Regions from separate parts of the Micromonospora sp. NPDC050417 genome, predicted to be linked through region 1. Evidence: riboswitches for the same ligand, from Rfam matches in the RefSeq annotation. Region 1 holds a riboswitch; each other region holds the start of a gene.
What was found. A riboswitch is a leader RNA that binds a small molecule or an ion and turns the genes downstream of it on or off. The one in region 1 is predicted to bind cobalamin.
Positions count from the first base shown of each region.

Region 2: another riboswitch for cobalamin. It lies ahead of metE (5-methyltetrahydropteroyltriglutamate--homocysteine S-methyltransferase); the one in region 1 lies ahead of ACIBF5_RS22025 (VWA domain-containing protein).
Region 3: another riboswitch for cobalamin. It lies ahead of ACIBF5_RS32455 (ribonucleoside-diphosphate reductase subunit alpha); the one in region 1 lies ahead of ACIBF5_RS22025 (VWA domain-containing protein).
Region 4: another riboswitch for cobalamin. It lies ahead of ACIBF5_RS28645 (ABC transporter substrate-binding protein); the one in region 1 lies ahead of ACIBF5_RS22025 (VWA domain-containing protein).

Region 1 covers NZ_JBITIH010000017.1:67,415-72,002, reverse strand. The annotation lists gene ACIBF5_RS22035 (cobyrinate a,c-diamide synthase) at 1-431, opposite strand, end outside; gene cobO (cob(I)yrinic acid a,c-diamide adenosyltransferase) at 425-1,027, opposite strand; gene ACIBF5_RS22025 (VWA domain-containing protein) at 1,029-3,020, opposite strand; cobalamin riboswitch at 3,105-3,230, opposite strand; gene ACIBF5_RS22020 (hypothetical protein) at 3,405-3,950, shown strand; gene ACIBF5_RS22015 (SMP-30/gluconolactonase/LRE family protein) at 4,012-4,588, opposite strand, start outside.
Region 2 covers NZ_JBITIH010000001.1:57,549-62,136, reverse strand. The annotation lists gene metE (5-methyltetrahydropteroyltriglutamate--homocysteine S-methyltransferase) at 1-2,007, opposite strand, end outside; cobalamin riboswitch at 2,122-2,332, opposite strand; gene ACIBF5_RS00185 (RNA polymerase sigma factor) at 2,544-2,966, shown strand; gene ACIBF5_RS00180 (S8 family peptidase) at 2,966-4,588, shown strand, end outside.
Region 3 covers NZ_JBITIH010000054.1:1,923-6,510, forward strand. The annotation lists gene ACIBF5_RS32455 (ribonucleoside-diphosphate reductase subunit alpha) at 1-1,657, opposite strand, end outside; cobalamin riboswitch at 1,798-2,031, opposite strand; gene ACIBF5_RS32460 (Gfo/Idh/MocA family protein) at 2,323-3,384, shown strand; gene ACIBF5_RS32465 (MalY/PatB family protein) at 3,477-4,588, opposite strand, start outside.
Region 4 covers NZ_JBITIH010000028.1:65,683-70,270, reverse strand. The annotation lists gene ACIBF5_RS28655 (ABC transporter ATP-binding protein) at 1-366, opposite strand, end outside; gene ACIBF5_RS28650 (FecCD family ABC transporter permease) at 359-1,408, opposite strand; gene ACIBF5_RS28645 (ABC transporter substrate-binding protein) at 1,441-2,403, opposite strand; cobalamin riboswitch at 2,492-2,670, opposite strand; gene ACIBF5_RS28640 (class I SAM-dependent methyltransferase) at 3,040-3,798, shown strand; gene ACIBF5_RS28635 (GNAT family N-acetyltransferase) at 3,929-4,588, opposite strand, start outside.

The sequences.
Region 1 (4,588 bases):
GCCGAGCCGAACGACCGGAAGCCGTGCACCAGGGCGGCGACCGAGCGTGCCTGCGCGGAGGCGTCGACGACCAACAGCACCGGCGCGTCGAGCAGGGCCGCGACGTGGGCGGTGGAGCCGAAGTCACCCGCGCCGACGCGACCGTCGTAGAGGCCCATCACGCCTTCGACCACGGCGAGGTCGGCCCCGGTGGCGCCGTGCGCGAAGAGCGGCCCGACGAGTTCCTCACCGACCATCACCGGGTCGAGATTCCGCCCCGGCCGACCTGCCGCCAGGGTGTGGTAACCGGGGTCGATGTAGTCCGGGCCGACCTTGAAGCCGGCCACCCGTACGCCACGCGCGGCGAACGCGGCGAGCAGGCCGGTCGCGACGGTGGTCTTGCCGTGGCCGGAGGCCGGTGCCGCGATGACCAGTCGGGGTACGTTCACCACTCGATGCCCTGCTGGCCCTTACGGCCGGCGTCCATCGGGTGCTTGACCTTGGTCATCTCGGTGACCAGGTCGGCGAGGTCGACCAGGTCCGGATGGGCGTCCCGGCCGGTGATCACCACGTGCTGGTTGCCGGGCCGGTCGCGCAGCGTGGTGACCACGTCCGCGATGTCGATCCAGCCCCACTTGATCGGGTAGGTGAACTCGTCCAGCACGTAGAAGCGGTACGCCTCGGCGGCGAGATCCCGCTTGATCTGGGCCCAGCCCTCGGCTGCCTCGACCGCGTGGTCACGCTCGGTGCCGGGGCGTTGGATCCAGGACCAGCCCTCGCCCATCTTGTGCCAGACCACGTTGCCGCCCTGGCCGCTCTCGCCGAGGGTACGCAGGGCGGTCTCCTCGCCGACCTTCCACTTCGGACTCTTCACGAACTGGAAGACGGCGATCGGCCAGCCCGCGCTCCACGCCCGCAGCGCCATCCCGAACGCGGCGGTCGACTTGCCCTTGCCCTGACCGGTGTGGACGGCCAGGACCGGCTGGCGGCGCCGGGCGCGTGTGGTCAGACCGTCGTCGGGTACCTGTTCCGGCTTGCCCTGGGGCATGTCAGGCCGCCTTTCCGAGAGTGTGCAGCGCGTCCAGCGGGACGCAGTCGGCGGCCAGGGCGGTGGCGAGCCGCCGGGCCAGTCCGAGCCGGATCGGCCCGGACTCGCAGTCGACGACCACCGAGGCGACGTCCCCGAGGGCGGGCAGGACGGTCAGCGGGTCCGGCCCGCTGGTCGCCCGGCCGTCGGTGACGACGACCAGCAGGGGGCGACGGCGCGGGTCACGGCGCCGTTCGCTGTCGAGGGTCCGCGCGGCCTGGCGCAGCCCGGCGGCGAGCGGAGTCCGGCCGCCGGTGCGCAGTTCGGCCAGGCGCAGCACACCGACCTCGTGGCTCGCCGTCGGCTCCAGCACCGTACTCGCCCCGGTCCCCCGGAACGTGATCATGCCGATCTTGTCGCGCCGCTGGTAGGCGTCACGCAGCAGGGAGAGGACGGCGGTCTTCACCACCCGCATCCGACGCCGGGCCGCCATCGAACCGGAGGCGTCGACGACGAAGAGCACCAGGTTCGCCTCGCGTCCGACGTGCACCGCCTCGCGTAGGTCCCCGGGGGTGACCACGCGGGCGCCGCGGCGGGCCGTGGCGAGCAGGGTGGCGGGCAGGTGCAGGCTGGTCACCCGGCCGGCCGGCAGCCGGGCGCCGACCACCCGGCCCCGTCGGGCGTACGACGGGGAGCGGCGGCCGGTGTGCGCGCCGGTGCCGCGGCCGCGTACCACCAGGGGCCGGGTCCGGTACGGCTGCGTCGCGGCGACCGGTGGTGGGCTGCCGGCGTTCGACTGCTCCGGCTGTCGCTCCGGTGCGGGCTGCTGGTCCGGGCTCGCCGGCTCCGGCGCGGGTGGCCCGTCCGGGGTGTCGTGCCGGCTCGGACCGTCCGGCCCGTGGTCGCCTCCGCCCGGCGGCGGGCCGGCGTCGGGGCCGTTCGGCGGGCTGTCGTCGGGGCCGTCGTCCGGTCCGGTCGGTGGTTCCGGCTCCGGGTCGTCGTCGCCGTGTTCGCGGAGCAGTTCCTCAAGCTTGTCCTGGTCGGTGCCGGGCGGGTCGAGCGGATCCCGGCGACGACGGTGTGGCAGCGCCAGCCGGGCGGCTGCGGCGACGTCGTCAGCGGTCACCACGTCCCGGTCGTGCCAGGCGGCCAGCGCCACGGCGGTCCGGGCGACCACGATGTCGGCGCGGAGCCCGTCGACCCCGTACTCCAGGCAGATCGTCGCGATCCGGTCCAGTTCGGTGTCGGGCAGCCGCACCGAGGGCAGCCGCAACCGGGCGCCGGCGATCCTCCGGGCGAGTACCGCGTCCTCCTGCACCCAGCGCGCCGCGAAGCCCACCGGGTCGGTCTCGTACGCGAGCCGGCGGCGCACCACCTCGGCGCGGGCGGGCGCTTCGCGGGGTGCGGCCACCGCGACCACCAGCCCGAACCGGTCCACCAACTGGGGGCGGGGTTCGCCCTCCTCCGGGTTCATCGTGCCGACGAGCAGGAAGCGGGCGGCGTGCTTGACCGAGACCCCGTCCCGTTCGACGTGTGCCCGGCCCATCGCGGCGGCGTCGAGCAGCAGGTCGACCAGGTGGTCCGGGAGCAGGTTGACCTCGTCGACGTAGAGCACGCCACGGTGGGCGGCGGCGAGCAGTCCCGGCTCGTACGCCTTGACGCCGTCGGCGAGGGCGCGTTGCAGGTCCAGGGTGCCGACGACCCGGTCCTCCGTGGCGCCGACCGGCAACTCGACCAGGGTGGCGCGGCGTCGTGTGGCCGCCGCCCCCGGCTCGTGCGGGCCGTCCGGGCAGTCGCCGTCGGGGTTGGCCGGGTCGCAGGCGAACCGGCAGCCGGGGACCACGTCGACGTCGGGCAGCAGCGCGGCGAGGGCCCGGACGATGGTCGACTTCGCGGTGCCCTTCTCGCCCCTGACCAGCACCCCGCCGATTGCCGGGGAGACCGCGTTGAGGAGCAGGGCCAGTCGCAGTTCGGCCAGGCCGACGACGGCGGAGAACGGGTACGGCGGGGTCATCGCCCACTCAGGCGCGCAGAAGCCATGCTCATGTCCCTTCCACGGGTGTCCACGCCCGCGTTGGCTGGGTGGTGCGAGCGGTCGGAGTCTCCTGACTCCCGGATCGACGCTTCCCCTCGACCTTCCGGCCCTTTCGGCCGTGGCCCGTACGTGAGAGGTCACTCCCCGGTCACAGTGGCGGGACCGCCCCGGACTCACACCGGGTTCCTCCGCGCACCGCTCTCGTTGCGCCATGCTGTCCCACCGACCGGCCCGCCGTCAACGTGAGCACCGCGACCCGCAGGAACGACTGGCTTCAGCCAGTATCCCCGTCGGGCTCGCGACGCCCTGTGGTAGGCGGCAAGCTGTTTGCCAGGTTCGACGTCGGTGAGTCACGCTGGCACGGTGAGCATGATCGGACCGGGTGCTGATCCCGCACCCCGTGCACCGGGTGTCACCCGGAGCTACACACGGCGTGACGACCTTCCGGCCGACGTTCAGCGGGACACCGTCGCGCTGGTGCGGGTGGCGGTCCGGGAGATTTCCCGACGCTGGAGCCGCACCGGAGGCGTTCAGGAGCTGTGGCTGATCCTGCCTACCGGCGCGGGCAGCGGCGACGACGAGGTGCTGGTACGGCGGGCGCCCCGTGGATCGCTGGACGGCTATCGGTACCGCGATGACATTCACCGGGCCGGCGCGTTCGACCGGGATGTGGAGGGACAACTGCCCGGCAACCGCTGTGTCGCGCTGGTGTACGGCAACGGTTGGCTGTCGCCGCGCTTGCCGTTCATGTCGAGCATCGACAGCAGTGCACTGGTCACCGTCCGACACCAGAGCGGAGTCCGGTTCAAGACTGGACTGGGGTTTCGCCGTAGCGGACGTGTCCTGCGGCGTATCCGGTTCGACCCGGAGGTCATGGACTGGCTCACCGCGCACTCGCCGAAGGACTGAGCGAACCAGCCGGTTGGTGGAGAGCCGGAACCACCGCCACAGCCAGGCGCTCGGTACGGGATCAGAATCGGATGTCCTCGATGTCCCGATCAACCGACTGGGCCGGGGCTCCGGGGACCTCGACGTCCACGGCGAGCAGGGCGCCGTCAAGCGGGCCACGCGGGTCGAGGCCGAGGTGGGCGGTGGTGACGAAGAGCCGACGCAGCCCGGGACCGCCGAGGCAGACGCTGGTGGGCTGGGCCGCCGGCAGGGGCAGCTCGCGGTCGAGGGTGCCGTCCGGGCGGTAGCGGCGGACCGCGTACCCGCCCCAGAGGGCCACCCAGAGGTGACCGGCGGCGTCGACGGTCATGCCGTCGGGTGCACCCTCGGCCCCGGCCAGCCGCAGGAACGGGGTACGACCGGAGAGCGCCCCGGTGGCCGGGTCGACGGTGAACCGGTCGACCTCGCCCCGGGCGGTGTCGGCCAGGTACATCGTGGTGCCGGCGGCGTCGAACGCCGGCCCGTTGGTGATCGTCAGCCCGGTGACCACGGGAGTCGTGCCGGTGCTGTCGTACCGGTAGAGGGTGCCGGCGCCCGGGGTGGTGTCGTACGCCATGCTGCCGGCCCAGAACCGGCCGTGCGGATCGGCGACACCGTCG
Region 2 (4,588 bases), on a different contig from region 1:
GTCGTCGAGGACCTCCATTTTCGAGCGGGACGCTTCGATGCTGGTCACGTCCGCGTCGAGGGCGTCGATCGCGGTAATCACCTCACCGAACTCGCTGTAGCAGAGGTGGGTGTGGATTTGGGTGTCGTCGGCGACGCCGCTGGTCGCCAGGCGGAATGCGGCCACCGCCCAGTCCAGGTACGCCTTCTGATCGGCCTTGCGTAGCGGCAGTGTCTCCCGTAGCGCCGGCTCGTCCACCTGGATGACCCCGATCCCGGCCGCCTCGAGGTCGCGGCACTCGTCTCGCAGAGCGAGCGCGACCTGGTCGGCGGTGTTGGCCCGGGGTTGGTCGACGCGGACGAACGACCAGGCGAGGATGGTGACCGGGCCGGTGAGCATGCCCTTGACGGGCTTGCTGGTCAATGATTGGGCGTAGGTGGACCACGTCACGGTCATCGGCGCCTTGCGGGTCACGTCGCCGTAGATGATCGGCGGGCGTACGCAGCGGGAGCCGTAGGACTGGACCCAGCCGTGGTCGGTGGCGGCGAACCCGTCGAGCTGTTCGCCGAAGTACTGGACCATGTCGTTGCGTTCCGGTTCGCCGTGCACGAGCACGTCCAGGCCCAGCGCTTCCTGAAGCCGGATGACGTGCTGGACCTCGGCGCGCATCCGTTCGGTGTAGCCGGCGTCGTCGAGGGTGCCGGCGCGCAGTGCGGCGCGGGCCTTGCGCAACTCGGCCGTCTGTGGGAAGGACCCGATCGTGGTGGTCGGCAGGTCCGGCAACCCCAGCCGTTCCTGCTGGCGGGCGGCCCGGTTGGTGTAGTCGCCGCGCTGCCGGTCGGTGGCGTCGAGCGCGGCGAGTCGGGCCCGGACGTTGTCGTGCCGCCACACCGCCGGGGCGGGCGGCAGAGGTGCGGGCAGGTGCGTGGTGCCGTCGCGTAGCGCGCGTCCGAGCAGGACGACCTCGTCTACCTTCTGCCGGGCGAACGCGAGCCGCTCGTACAGTTGGGGGTCGAGGCGGGTCTCGGCGGACAGGTCGACCGGGACGTGCAGAAGCGAGCAGGACGTGGAGACGGCTACGTGGTCGGCGAGCCCGGTGACCGTCGCCCCGGTGGTGACGGCGGCGCGTAGGTCGGTACGCCAGATGTTGTGGCCGTCGACCAGGCCGGCGACGATGGTCTTGCCGCGCAGCGGGCCTGCGGTGGCGAGCCGCTTGAGGTTGCCCGGTCCGGCGGCCAGGTCCAGTCCGACCGCCTCGACCGGGGTGTTCAGCAGGGCAGGTAGGGCGTCGCCGAGCTCGCCGAAGTAGGTGGCCACGAAGATCTGCGGCCGATCGGCGATCTCACCGAGCCGGGTGTAGGCATGGTGCAGGGCGTCGATCTCGGCGGCGGTGCGGTCGGCGACGTAGGCGGGCTCATCCAGTTGCACCCACGCCACGCCCGCCTCCGCGAACGTGGTGAGGATTCCGGAGTACGTCTCGACCAGCTCGTCGAGGCGGGCGAACGGATCGTCGCCCTTGGCCAACAGCAGGAAGGTCGCCGGCCCAACCAACACCGGGCGGGTGTTGATGCCAAGGTCGCGGGCCTCGGCGTACTCCCGCAGTGCCTTCGCCGGGTTCGCGGCGAAGACGGTACCCGCGCTGATCTCCGGCACCAGGTAGTGGTAGTTCGTGTCGAACCACTTCGTCAGTTCGAGGGCCGGCTCGGCGTCGACACCCCGGGCCATAGCGAAGTAGGTGTCCAACTCGGACAAACCCAGGCGGGCAAACCGGTCGGGAATTGCTCCAACGGCGACCGCGGTGTCGAGCACCTGGTCGTAATAGGAGAAGGTGTTCGACGGGATCGAGTCGAGGCGGGCGTCACGCAGCGTCCGCCAGACCTCAGCCCGCAACGTGGCAGCGATGTTCTCCAGGCTGTCGGCGTCGATGGTGCCGGCCCAGTACGCCTCAACGGCCTTCTTCAGCTCGCGATTCGCGCCGACGCGCGGATAGCCGAGCACGGTGCTCTGACCAAATGCGGTGGTGCTCACAGGGGGTCCTTCCCTCGAAGTGCCCGGCGGGCACGGGAGAGGGGAAGACAGGGCACAGCGAGGTGCCGTCTCTCCGCCCTGGCCCTCCCGAGGGACCGCCGGCGGCGCACACCGGGCGGCGTGCGCAGCGCTGGCAGGTCTTCGGACTCGTGGGCATGACACAAGGTCGCCTACTGGCCGTCGCTTCCCAGACCTTCCGGTCCAGTGCTTGTTGACGGCGGTCGTTCCCACTCACCGCTGCGGGGCAGTCCCGGTTTTCCACCGGGTTCCCTCTTACGACGCCCGACCTGTGAGGGTCGGGCGAACCAGCACCGCCCACCATCGTACGGGTCCCACAACGGTTTACGAGCGAGGCTGTCCGAGACGCGGGACGGGTACCGCCAGCTGGTTGACGTGTCCTCCGATGTCCGCCGCTGGAACGCGGTCGGCACTCGCCGTTCGTCGGCGCTCGGCGACGTGGGCGCCCAGCCCGTGAACCCTTTTCGTGTGGCCTGCGGATAACAGGTGATGGTTCCCCGGTCCGCGAAAGGTCGTGCATGAATCGTTTGAGACGAGTCAGGACCGCCGACGTCGGCGTGCTGACGGACGCGGCGGTGATCGAGCGGTCCGTCCGGGATCCCGGAAGCTTCGCGACGATCTTCGACAGGCGTGAGCCGTACATCCATCGCTACCTGGCGAGGCGGCGCGGTGCCGAAATCGCGGACGACCTGGTCGCCGAGACGTTTCTGGCGGCGTTCCGCCGTCGGGAGCGGTTCGACACCGCCCATCCGGACGCCCGGCCGTGGCTGTACGGGATCGCCACCAACACGGTCAGTCAGCATCGGCGCGAGGAGGCGCGCGAGTACCGGCTGCGGCAGGCGTACGTGCCGGCGACCACCGAGGCGTCGCACGCCGACCGGGTCACCAGCGCGGTCACCGCGCCGAACGAACCCTTGCCAGAAACAGTGGGGAGATGGTGATGCGAAGAAGAACGGCACTGTCGGCGCTACTGGTCGTCGTCACGGCGGCGTCCGGGGTGGTCGTGCCGGAGGCGGCGGCCAGCCCTGTGACGGCTCAGCGGCTCGCCGCCGAAAGCGCGACCGTGACGTTGCTGACCGGCGACACGGTGACGGTCAGCGGTACCCGCGTGGTGAACGTACGGGCGGCGAAGGGCCGGGAACACCTGATGTTCCACTCGTACACCGACGAACGGGGTGACACACACATCGTGCCCGAGGACGCGCAGGCCCTCCTGCGAGCGGGCAGGCTGGACCCGCGGCTGTTCAACGTCACCGAGTTGGTCGACTCCGGATTCGACGACGCCACGGCCCCCCGGCTGCCGCTGATCGTCGACCACGCCGGCCCGACACCGCGCAGCGCGGCCGCCCGGGTGAACCGGGTGCTGCCGGCCGTGGGCGTGACGGCCGTCTCCGTGGAGCGTTCCGCCGTGTACTGGCCGACGGCTCGGAGCGCCGAGCGGGTCTGGCTCGACGGGCGAGTCCGGGCCTCGCTGGAGCACTCGGTGCCGCAGATCGGCGCCCCGGTGGCGTGGAGCGCCGGGCACACCGGGGCGGGTACCACGGTCGCGGTGCTGGACACCGGGATCGACGCCGGGCACCCGGACCTGGCCGACGCGGTGGTGGGCGCGAGTGACTTCACCGGCGGCGCCGACCCCGACGACCGGCACGGGCACGGTACCCACGTCGCGTCCATCGTCGCCGGCCGGGACGCCCGGTACCGGGGGGTCGCGCCGGACACTCGGATCCTCAACGCGAAGGTGCTCGGCGACGACGGCACCGGAAGCGAGTCCTCGGTCATCGCGGGCATGGAGTGGGCCACGTCGCAGGGCGCCGATGTGGTGAACATGAGCCTGGGCGGCAGCCCCAGCGACGGCACGGATCCGCTGTCACAGGCGGTCAACGAACTCACCGCCAGGACGGGCACGCTGTTCGTGGTCGCCACGGGCAACGACCCGGCCAGCATCGAGTCGCCGGGCGCGGCTGACGCCGCCCTGACCGTGGGCGCGGTCAACCGCGATGACGAGCTGGCGGAGTTCTCCGGACGCGGCCCGCGGATCCTGGACGGCGGGATCAAACCGGACATCACCGCGCCCGGCGTCGACATCACCGCAGCGCGGGCCAGGAACAGCGGGCAGGGTGAGCCGGGGCAGAGCCACCTGCCGCTGTCCGGCACCTCGATGGCCACCCCGCACGTCGCCGGCGCGGCCGCGATCCTCGCCGGAGCACACCCGGACTGGAAAGCGGACCAGCTCAAGGCCGCACTCATGGGCAGCGCCGCCCCGAACGACGGGCTGACGATCTTCGAGCAGGGTGCCGGCCGGGTCGACCTCGCCGCGGCCGTCAGGACGACGGTGGTCGCCTTCCCGACGAACCTCAACCTGGGCACCGTGCGGTGGCCGCACCACGACAACCAGCCGATCAGCAGAACCGTTACCTACACCAACCTCGGCACCAGCCCGGTCACGCTCGACCTCGCGGCCGATGTCCGGAGCGAGGACCGGTCCCCGGCACCGGAGGGGATGTTCACCTTCGCCCCCGCGACGCTGACCGTGCCGGCCGGTGGCCAGGCGACCACCACCGTC
Region 3 (4,588 bases), on a different contig from region 1:
TCTCCAGGGCGGTCAGGTAGATCTCCTCCGAGATCCGGGTGGAGAGTTCCCGCGCCCGGTCGGAGTCGAACGGCATCCGGAGCGCGAAGAACACGTCCTGCAGGCCCATCAGGCCGAGCCCGACCGGCCGCCAGCGCGGGTTGCTCGCCGCCGCCTCGGCGCTCGGGTAGTAGTTGATGTCGATGACCCGGTCGAGGAAGAGCACCGCGGTACGCACCGTCTCGCGCAACCGCTCCCAGTCGAGGTCGTCGCCGGCCACGTGCGCCGCCAGGTTCACCGAGCCGAGGTTGCAGACCGCTGTCTCGCCGTCGCCCGAGACCTCGACGATCTCGGTGCAGAGATTGGAGAGGTGCACCACGTTGCCCGGTTCGGCGGTCTGGTTGCAGAGCCGGTTCGACGGGTCCTTGAACGTCATCCACCCGTTGCCGGTCTGCGCCAGGGTGCGCATCATCCGCCCGTACAGGTCACGGGCCTTGACCTGACGCACGAACCGGCCCGCCGCCTCCGCCGCCCGGTAGGCGGCGTCGAACTCGTCGCCCCACAGGTCCGGCAGCTCCGGCACCTCGGCCGGGTCGAACAGCGACCACACCTCGTCGGCTTCGACCCGACGCATGAACTCGTCCGGTATCCAGTTGGCCAGGTTCAGGTTGTGCGTACGCCGGGCGTCCTCACCGGTGTTGTCGCGAAGTTCGAGAAACTCCTCGACGTCCGGGTGCCACGGCTCCAGGTAGACGCAGGCCGCGCCCTTGCGTCGGCCACCCTGGTTGACCGCCGCCACGCTCGCGTCGAGGGTCCGCAACCACGGCACGATCCCGTTGGAGAGGCCGTTCGTGCCCCGGATCAGCGCGCCCCGGGAACGTACCCGGGACCAGGCGATGCCGATGCCGCCGGCGAACTTCGACAGCTTCGCGACCTGGGCGTACCGGTCGTAGATCGAGTCGAGTTCGTCGCGGGGCGAGTCGACCAGGAAGCAGGAGGACATCTGGGTGTGCGCGGTGCCGGAGTTGAAGAGGGTGGGGGAGCTGGGCAGGTAGGCCAGCGACGACATCAGCCGGTAGAAACCGATCGCCTCGGCCGGGGTCTCGGAGAGTCCGCAGGCGACCCGCAACAGCCAGTACTGCGGGGTCTCCACGGTCAGCCGGGTCACCGGGTGGCGCAGCAGGTAGCGGTCATAGACCGTACGCAGTCCGAAGTACTCGAACCGCAGGTCGGCCGTGGGATCGATCGCGTCGTCGAGTTTCCGGGCGTTGACCGACACGAACCGCGCCGTCTCGTCGCCGATCAGCCCCTGCTCGTGACCGAGCCGGATCGCCTGGCTGAACGAGGCGATGCCCTGGTCGCGTACCTCCTTGTCGACGTACCCGGCGAGCAGCCGGGCGGCGAGTCGGGAGTACTGCGGCTCCTCACCGGTCATCTCGGCGGCGGTCTGGATCGACAGCCGGTCCAGTTCGGCCGTGGTCGCCCCGTCGTAGAGGCCGCTGATCGTCTTCGTGGCCACCCGCAGCGGGTCGATCTCGGTCAGATCGTCCGCCCACCGCGCCACCGCCCGGACGATCTTCTGTACGTCGACCGGCTCGGTCGCACCGTTGCGCTTACGGACGTGCATCTGCGTACGGCGTTGACCCGGTGCGAGTGGGTTTCCCTCGCCCGTCACCATCTCCGTGACCGTCACCTGTCACTCCTCGTGCTCGTCGTCGACGAGGTCCGAGCGCGCAGGCAGGCGGAGACGCGCAGCCCAGGGGGTCGCGTCGCAGCCGTCGACCGTCCCGCGCGGTCTCGGACCGCCGCGCTCGGTTCGCCGGGCGCGGCGCTACTGGCAGGTCTTCGGACTCGCGGGCGCGGCCACGGAAACCCGTGTCCTCCTACTGGCCGTCGCTTCCCAGGAGGTGACCGGCGGGTGCCGGTGCTCCCAGTGCTCTGTGACGGCGGTCGTTCCCACTCACCGCTGCGGGGCAGTCCCGGATTCACACCGGGTTCCCTGTTGCCTCAGCCGGCTGGATGTCCGGCTGAACCAGTTGCGTCACGAACTATATATGGGGCGGTAGGGATAAACGAACACCAGATGTCGTGTCGCGTTCGTGTCCTGGTGGGATCGCCCCCGGCCCACCGGATACCGACCGCACGGCCGAGGTGCACCGCACGGCGAGAGGCCCATCGCTGACAGCTCGGCACAAGGTGACTCTCCGGCCACTTCAGGTGAGAAGACCGACGCATAACCATGGAGGCGTGTCGGGTTGGGCGCCGGGCGTACGTTTCGGTCGAGCACGACCACGAAGCAGTGGGCGTGCCCGCCTGCCCCGAGGGATGCCTAAGGTGGGCCGGATGAGAGACGAGACGAAGTTCGCGTTGATCGGGTTCGGCTGGCGGGCGCAGGCGTTCTGGCGGTTGTCCGCCGCGTTGCCCGACGTGACCTGCGTCGGGGCTGTGGTTCCCACACCCCGGACACTGCCGGTGCCGTACTTCGGTTCGCTCGCCGACTGCCTGGCGACCGCCCGCCCGGACTTCCTGGTGACCGCCCTGCCCCGAGCGGTGAACGCGGACGTGGTCACGGCGGCGGTGGCGAGTGGCGTGCCAGTGCTGACCGAGACCCCGCCCGCGTCCGATGTCGCCGGACTGCGTCGGCTCTGGGACGAGGTCGGCGAATCCGGCCTGGTCCAGGTCGCCGAACAGTATCTGCTGATGCCCGCACACGCCGCCCGCGCGGCGGCGGTCCGCTCCGGGATCATCGGTACGCCGACCCAGGTCCAGGTCTCCTCGACGCACCAGTACCACGCCGTCTCCCTCATCCGTGGCCTGCTCGGCGTCAGTCACGACCCGGCCACCATCCGGGCGAGTCGGACCACCGCACCGCTGCTCGACCCGCAGACCCGCCAGGGCTGGACCGACGACCCGACACCGAAGCCCGCCACCACCACCATCGCCACCCTGGACTTCGGCGACGGCCGCTCCGGGCTCTACGACTTCACCGACAACCAGTCACGCAACCAACTACGGTTCCGGCGACTCCTCGTCCGGGGCACCCACGGGGAGCTACGCGACGACGAGATCGTCCACCTGGCCGCACCCCGGGCGATCGTGCGCACACCCCTGGTACGGCGGCAGACCGGTCACGACCTGGACCTTGACGGCTTCGACACCGAGACCATCACCCTTGGTTCCGAAGTCCTCTACCGCAATCCCTATCCGGGCCTGCGCTGGAACGACGACGAGATCGCCACCGCGACCCTGCTCCAGGCCATGGCCGCATGGGTACGCGGTGAAGGCCCGCCGCCGTACCCACTGGCCGACGGGGCACAGGACCACCTGATCGGCCTGGCGGTCGAAGAGGCCGCCGACACCGACCGTACGGTCACCACGACCACCGAGGCGTGGGCGCTCGGCTGAGCTGTCGCACCAACCGAAGAGCGGTCAGGCGAACCGGTAGCCGGTCAGGTACTCCGGCACCGCGATCCTGGTCCCGGGGGCGCCGGATCGACTCAGCGTACGGCGGTGGCCATCCGACGTACCGCTTCGGTGATGATCTCGGGGGAGGTGGCGAGGTTGAACCGGACGTGGCCGGTGCCACCGGTGCCGAAGTCGGGTCCGGGCACGAACGCCACCCGGCCACGTGCCAGGAACACCTCCGCCGGGTCGGCGGGCAGATCCAGGGCGCGACAGTCCAGCCAGGCCAGGTAGGTGCCGTCCGGCGGTCGGTACCGGACCAGTGGAAGCTCCTCGGCGAGCAGTTCGCCGAGGAGCTTCCGGTTGTCGTCGAGGCCCGCCAGCAGGTTGTCCAGCCAGGAGCCGCCGAGTCGTAGCGCCGCGCTGTGGGCGATGACGCCGAGGTGGCTGGGGCCGTCGCCGACCTCCGGTGGCATCCGTGCCAGGTCGACCGCCGCTTCCGGTCCGGCTACCGCCACCGCAGCCTTGAGTCCGGCCAGATTCCATGCCTTCGACGCCGAGAGCAGCGCGAAGGCGTTCGCCGCGGCGGGCAGCGACAGGTACGGAACGAAGGTCGCGCCCGCGTACACCAGCGGCGCGTGGATCTCGTCCGCCACGACCCGTACGCCGTGTCGCTCGGCCAACTCGGCGACCGTGGTCAACTCCTCACGGGTGTGCACCGTCCCGGTCGGGTTGTGTGGGTTGCAGAGCAGGTAGGCGGCGCGCCGCCCGCCGACCACGGCTTCGGCGAACGCCCGGTCCAGGGCATCCGGGTCGAGCCGGTGCCGCACGTTCAGCGGGGCCTCGACGATCCGCCGGTCGAGGCTGCGCAGGAACTGGTAGAAGGGCGGGTAGACCGGGGGGTTGACCACCACGGCGTCGCCGGGACCGGTGACCAGTTTGAGCACTTCGACGATACCCATCATCACGTCCGGTACGACCGTGGTGTGCGCGATCTCGGGCGTCCAGCCCCACCGTTCGGTGGCGAACTCGGCGACTGCCTCCGCGTAACCCGTACCGTGCGGATATCCGGTGTCGCCGAGCGCTATCGCCTCGGTGAGTGCCCGGACGACCGGCTCGGCCAGGGGTACGTCCATCTCCGCGACCCAGAGCGGGAGTACGTCCGACGGGTACCGCCGCCACTTCTCGCTCGTACGGCGGCGTAGCT
Region 4 (4,588 bases), on a different contig from region 1:
GAGAGCGTCGGTGACGGCCGCGTGGTCGGCGGCGCTGTCGGACCATCGGGAGCGGCGGTGCGGGGTACGGCCGAGGAGCACCACGTCGCGGACGGTGAGTTCGAGATCGGTCTCGGCGTGCTGGGCGAGCAGGGCCATGCGTCGGGCGATCACCCGGCGGGGCAGTGTCGTGAGGTCCTCCCCGGCGAGGAGACGACGTCCCCGGTCCGGCGTGCTGAGGCCGGCGATGATCCGCAGCAGCGTCGTCTTTCCCGAGCCGTTCGGCCCGAGCAGCCCGACCAGGGTGCCGGCCGGTACCGAGAAGGAGACCTCTTCGATGATCCTGGCCGTCTGCACGGCGTAGCTGATGTCGGTGACCTTAAGCATCAGGCGTGCCCACCCTGCGCCGCAGGAGCAGTACGAACGCGGGCACGCCGAGCATGGCGGTCAGGACGCCGACCGGAAGTTCCCGAGGTTCGAACAGGGTGCGGGCTGCGGTGTCGACCCAGATTACGAAGATCGCTCCGGTCAGGACCACAACCGGTAGGTGTCGGCGGTGGTCGGGGCCGGTGAGCAGGCGGGTGGCGTGCGGCAGGATCAGTCCGACAAATCCGATCGCGCCGCTCACCGCGACCAGGGTCGCGGTGAGCAGGGCCGCGGCGCCGAGGAGCAGCCACCGGATACGGGCGACGTTGACTCCGAGCGTGGCCGCCGCGTCGTCGCCGAAGGCGAACGCGTTCAACGTGCGGGCATGTCCCAGCAGTATGGCCAGCACGACCCCCAGGACGGTTGCCGCGGAGCCGAGGTCGGCCCAGTTGGCCCGGCCCAGTGATCCGGACAGCCAGAACGTGATCTGCTGGGTGGCGTGCGGGTCGGCCACCCAGATGATGACGAATGAGGTGACGGCGGCGCAGAGCTGACTGACCGCCACCCCGGTGAGGATCATGCGGGTGGGTGCGAGTCGGGCTCCCCGGCTGCTCGCGCTCGCGATGACGAGGGCGAACGCCGCGAGTGCTCCGACGAACGCGCCGCTGGTCAGCGACCAGACCGTCGAGCCGACGCCAGCCACGATGATCAGGACCGCGCCGAGGGAGGCGCCGGAGGAGATACCGAGCAGGTACGGGTCGGCCAGCGCGTTGCGGGTGACGGTCTGCATGACGGCTCCGACGGCGGCGAGTCCTGCTCCGACGGCGGCGGCGAGGAGGACCCGGGGTAGGCGAATCTGCCAGACGATGTGGTCCCGCAGGAGCGGCACGTCGGAGCGCAGCACGCCCACGTGGTCACCGATGACGGTCCACACGGTGCCGAGCGAGAGGTCGGCGGGTCCCACGGTCACCGCAGCCCCGATCGACAGGACGAGTATCCCGGTCAGCGTGATGACCAGCACCGTAACGCCCGGGCGTGGCGCCGCCGTTGCTGGCGGCACCACGCGTCGGTCGGTACGGTGCGTGCTTCCGGCGGTCAGCGTGGTGTCCGGGTTGGCAGCGCGGCGAGCCCCTGCGCCAGGTGCTCGATGCCGAGCACGTTCCGGACCCCGGCGGTCGTCTCGGAGAACGGGATCACGACGAACCGTTTGCCGGTCACGGCCGGCAGGTCCCGCAGAGTGGCGTTGCCGGTGAGGAAGCTCTGTTTGGCGGCGGCCCGGTCCCACTCCGCGTCCACCAGGACGATGACGTCCGGGTCGCGTTCGACAACCTTTTCCCAGCTGGTGTCGCCCCAGCTACCGGGCAGGTCGGTGAACGCGTTGCCGACCCCCACCGCTGACATGAGCATTTGTGGCCCACCGCAGCAGGAGCCCACGCTCGGCGCGTCGGTCCCGCTGTCCCACCAGAGCACCGAGATGTCCTTCGCGTCCTTGACACTCGACGCGGCGGCGGCGATCCGCGTCCTCTGCGCGTCGATGAGGGAGGTGCCCCGCTCTGGTACCCCGAAGATCGCGGCGATGTCCCGGATCTCCCCGTACACGTCGTCGATGGTGAGCGGCGACGGGCGAGTTTCCTTCGGGCAGCCGGCGGGCGAGAGGTACGTACCGACGTTCAGGCTGGTGTAGGTGTCCCGCTCGCCGATCCCCTCGTCACTGAACGCGCTCGCGAACGAGGCGTAGACGAAGTCCGGAGCAGCCTCGATCAGCTTCTCCTTCGACGGGTACTCCTTCGCCAGCACGGGGATCTTCTGGTACGCGGCGGCGTACTCGGGCAGGATCGCGTCGTCGAGGTACGCGGTGCCGATCATCCGGTCCTGCAGACCCAGCGCGAGCATGATCTCAGTGGCCGCCTGGTTCATCGTCACCACCCGCGATGGCGGCTGGGCGAACTGCACCGGCACACCACAGTTGGTGAGCGTGACCGTCGTGGCCGACGGTGTCCCGGACGGTGCGCCCTGGTCCGAGGCGCAGCCGGCGACCGACACAGCGAAGATCATCATGATGGACAGCGGCGCGACAACGCGCCAGGACATACGGGGCCGCATTGCGCGCATGCGCATCAGGGACCGCCTTCCAGCACCTCGTGGACGGGTCGTTACGTGCCGTGGCCGGTCTCCTGGCTGTCGGGAAACGCGTCTCCGACCGGCCTTCCCAGGCTGATGCCCAGTGACCTCGTACGACGAGGGCCAGAGACTTCCCGATAACAGTGGCGAGGGCCGCACCGGTCTCACACCGGTTTCCCGAGCACCACGGCGGCGCTACTCTAGCGCCCCGGTCGCCGCACGCAATATGACGCACCACACCATGCTCAAGCCTCTGTTGTCGCCGGGGTCGGGTAGATCAACTTATCGACGTGTCCGTCGACCAGCCCTCGGTTCGCGTCATTCCCCGACACCTCCGCGACCCGGGACCAACCCGTCCGTCAGCAGTTGTGCGCCAGGGCACGCGCCCAAGCGCGGCGCCGTCCCGCGCAGCCTTGCCACCGAGCACGTGATCCGGGTGGTCAGGGAGAGCGTCGCTCTCACAGGTCCGGTGGCTCCGCTGCCGCCATGGCTTTCCAGCGCGCCTCCGCGTATCGTCCCGATGTATCGCAACGATACATCGGACAGTGGGCTCGACCGAACGAGGGAGCGGCGATGAGGCGGGTCGATTACGACACGGAGCTGTACCAGAACTACTCCCGCGGCCGTGCGCTCACCGAGCACCAACTGGAGGCATGGACAAGCGCCTTTGCCGCCGCGCTACCCGACCGGCGCCCGCTGGTGGGGCTGGACGTCGGGTCGGGGACCGGCAGGTTCACCCCCGCGCTGGCGCGAGCGTTCGGGCCGGTGACCGGGGTCGAGCCGTCGGTCCGCATGCGCGAGCAGGCGCAGGAGCAGGAGCAGCATCCGGGCGTGCGGTACGTGGCAGGCTCCGCCGAGGACATGCCAGTTCCCTCGGGTAGCGCCGACTACGCGCTCATGTTCCTGTCCTGGCACCATGTCCAGGACAAGCCCCGAGCGGTCAGGGAACTGGCCAGGGTGGTCAAGCCGGCCGGGAGGCTGCTACTGCGCGCGAATTTCAGCGACCACCATCCCGAGCCGTGGTGGCTGGACCACTTCCCTCGCGGCCTTGAGGTGGACACCGCCCTGTTCCAGCCGCTGCACGAGGTCATCGCGATGTTCACGGAGGCCGGTTGGCGTGTCGCCGAATTCGGCCTGGTTACCCATTTGTCCGACGGCACTCGCGCCGACATGCTCGAACGGCTGCGTTTGCGTACCCTCTCGTTCTTCGCCCAGCTCAGCGCCGATGAGGTGGAGGCCGGCCTGCGCAGCATCGAGGAGGCCGTGTCCGGCGATCCCGACGCCCCATCGCCCGCGCTCTCCGAGCCGCTGCTCACCCTCGAACGACGCTAGCCAGGTCAGAGCCAGCTTCCTGCAGGTCGAGGACGCGGGCTCTGACTCGTCGGGTGGGCATGATCGGGCACACGGCGCGTCACGGTGTGGCGTCTCGCGGCAACGGGTGGTCGCGGCCCACGTCACCACGCTAGCCAATGCGACCCTCTGCCTGCCCGTGCAGGTTCCAGTAATAGGTGCGCAGAATGTCCCCGTCGGGAGTCAGTCGTTGGGATCCGGCTCTCCACCCCAGCCGTTCGTAGAAACCGGCTGCTCCTAACGGCCCCACCGACGTCTGCAACTCGGCCCACGTCGCGCCGACGGTCCGGACGTGGTCGATGAAATGGGCTACCAGCCGCTCACCGATTCCGCTCTTGCGCCAGCCCGGGTGCACCGCCAGCGCGGTGACGACGGCGACCTGCGGAGAGGCGAACGACTCGGGTTCTGCTTGCTCTGCCTGGCGGTGGAGCAAGCGGCGTGCCCACGGGCGGAACCGCGATCGCAGCAGGCGGGCCGCAACGCGAGGCCGGGCAAACAGCGCGACGCATCCCGCGCCCGCGAGGGACGCCATCGTGCGCCGGTCCGCCGTCAGCGCGGTCGCGTGCGCGACCTGGTCGCTGGTGCCCAACAGGAATCCGACAACCTCGTCCGGGGCAGCCGCCGGGTCAATGACGACGTAGCCGACGCCGTGCCCCGAGTCGAGGAACGTGCGTTGCCAGCGACGGACAAAGCGGGCACCGAGCGACGGGAAGACCCCGAACGGTAGGAGACCAACGTGGGCACGGGACGTGGCTGGAAGGTCTTCGTCCGT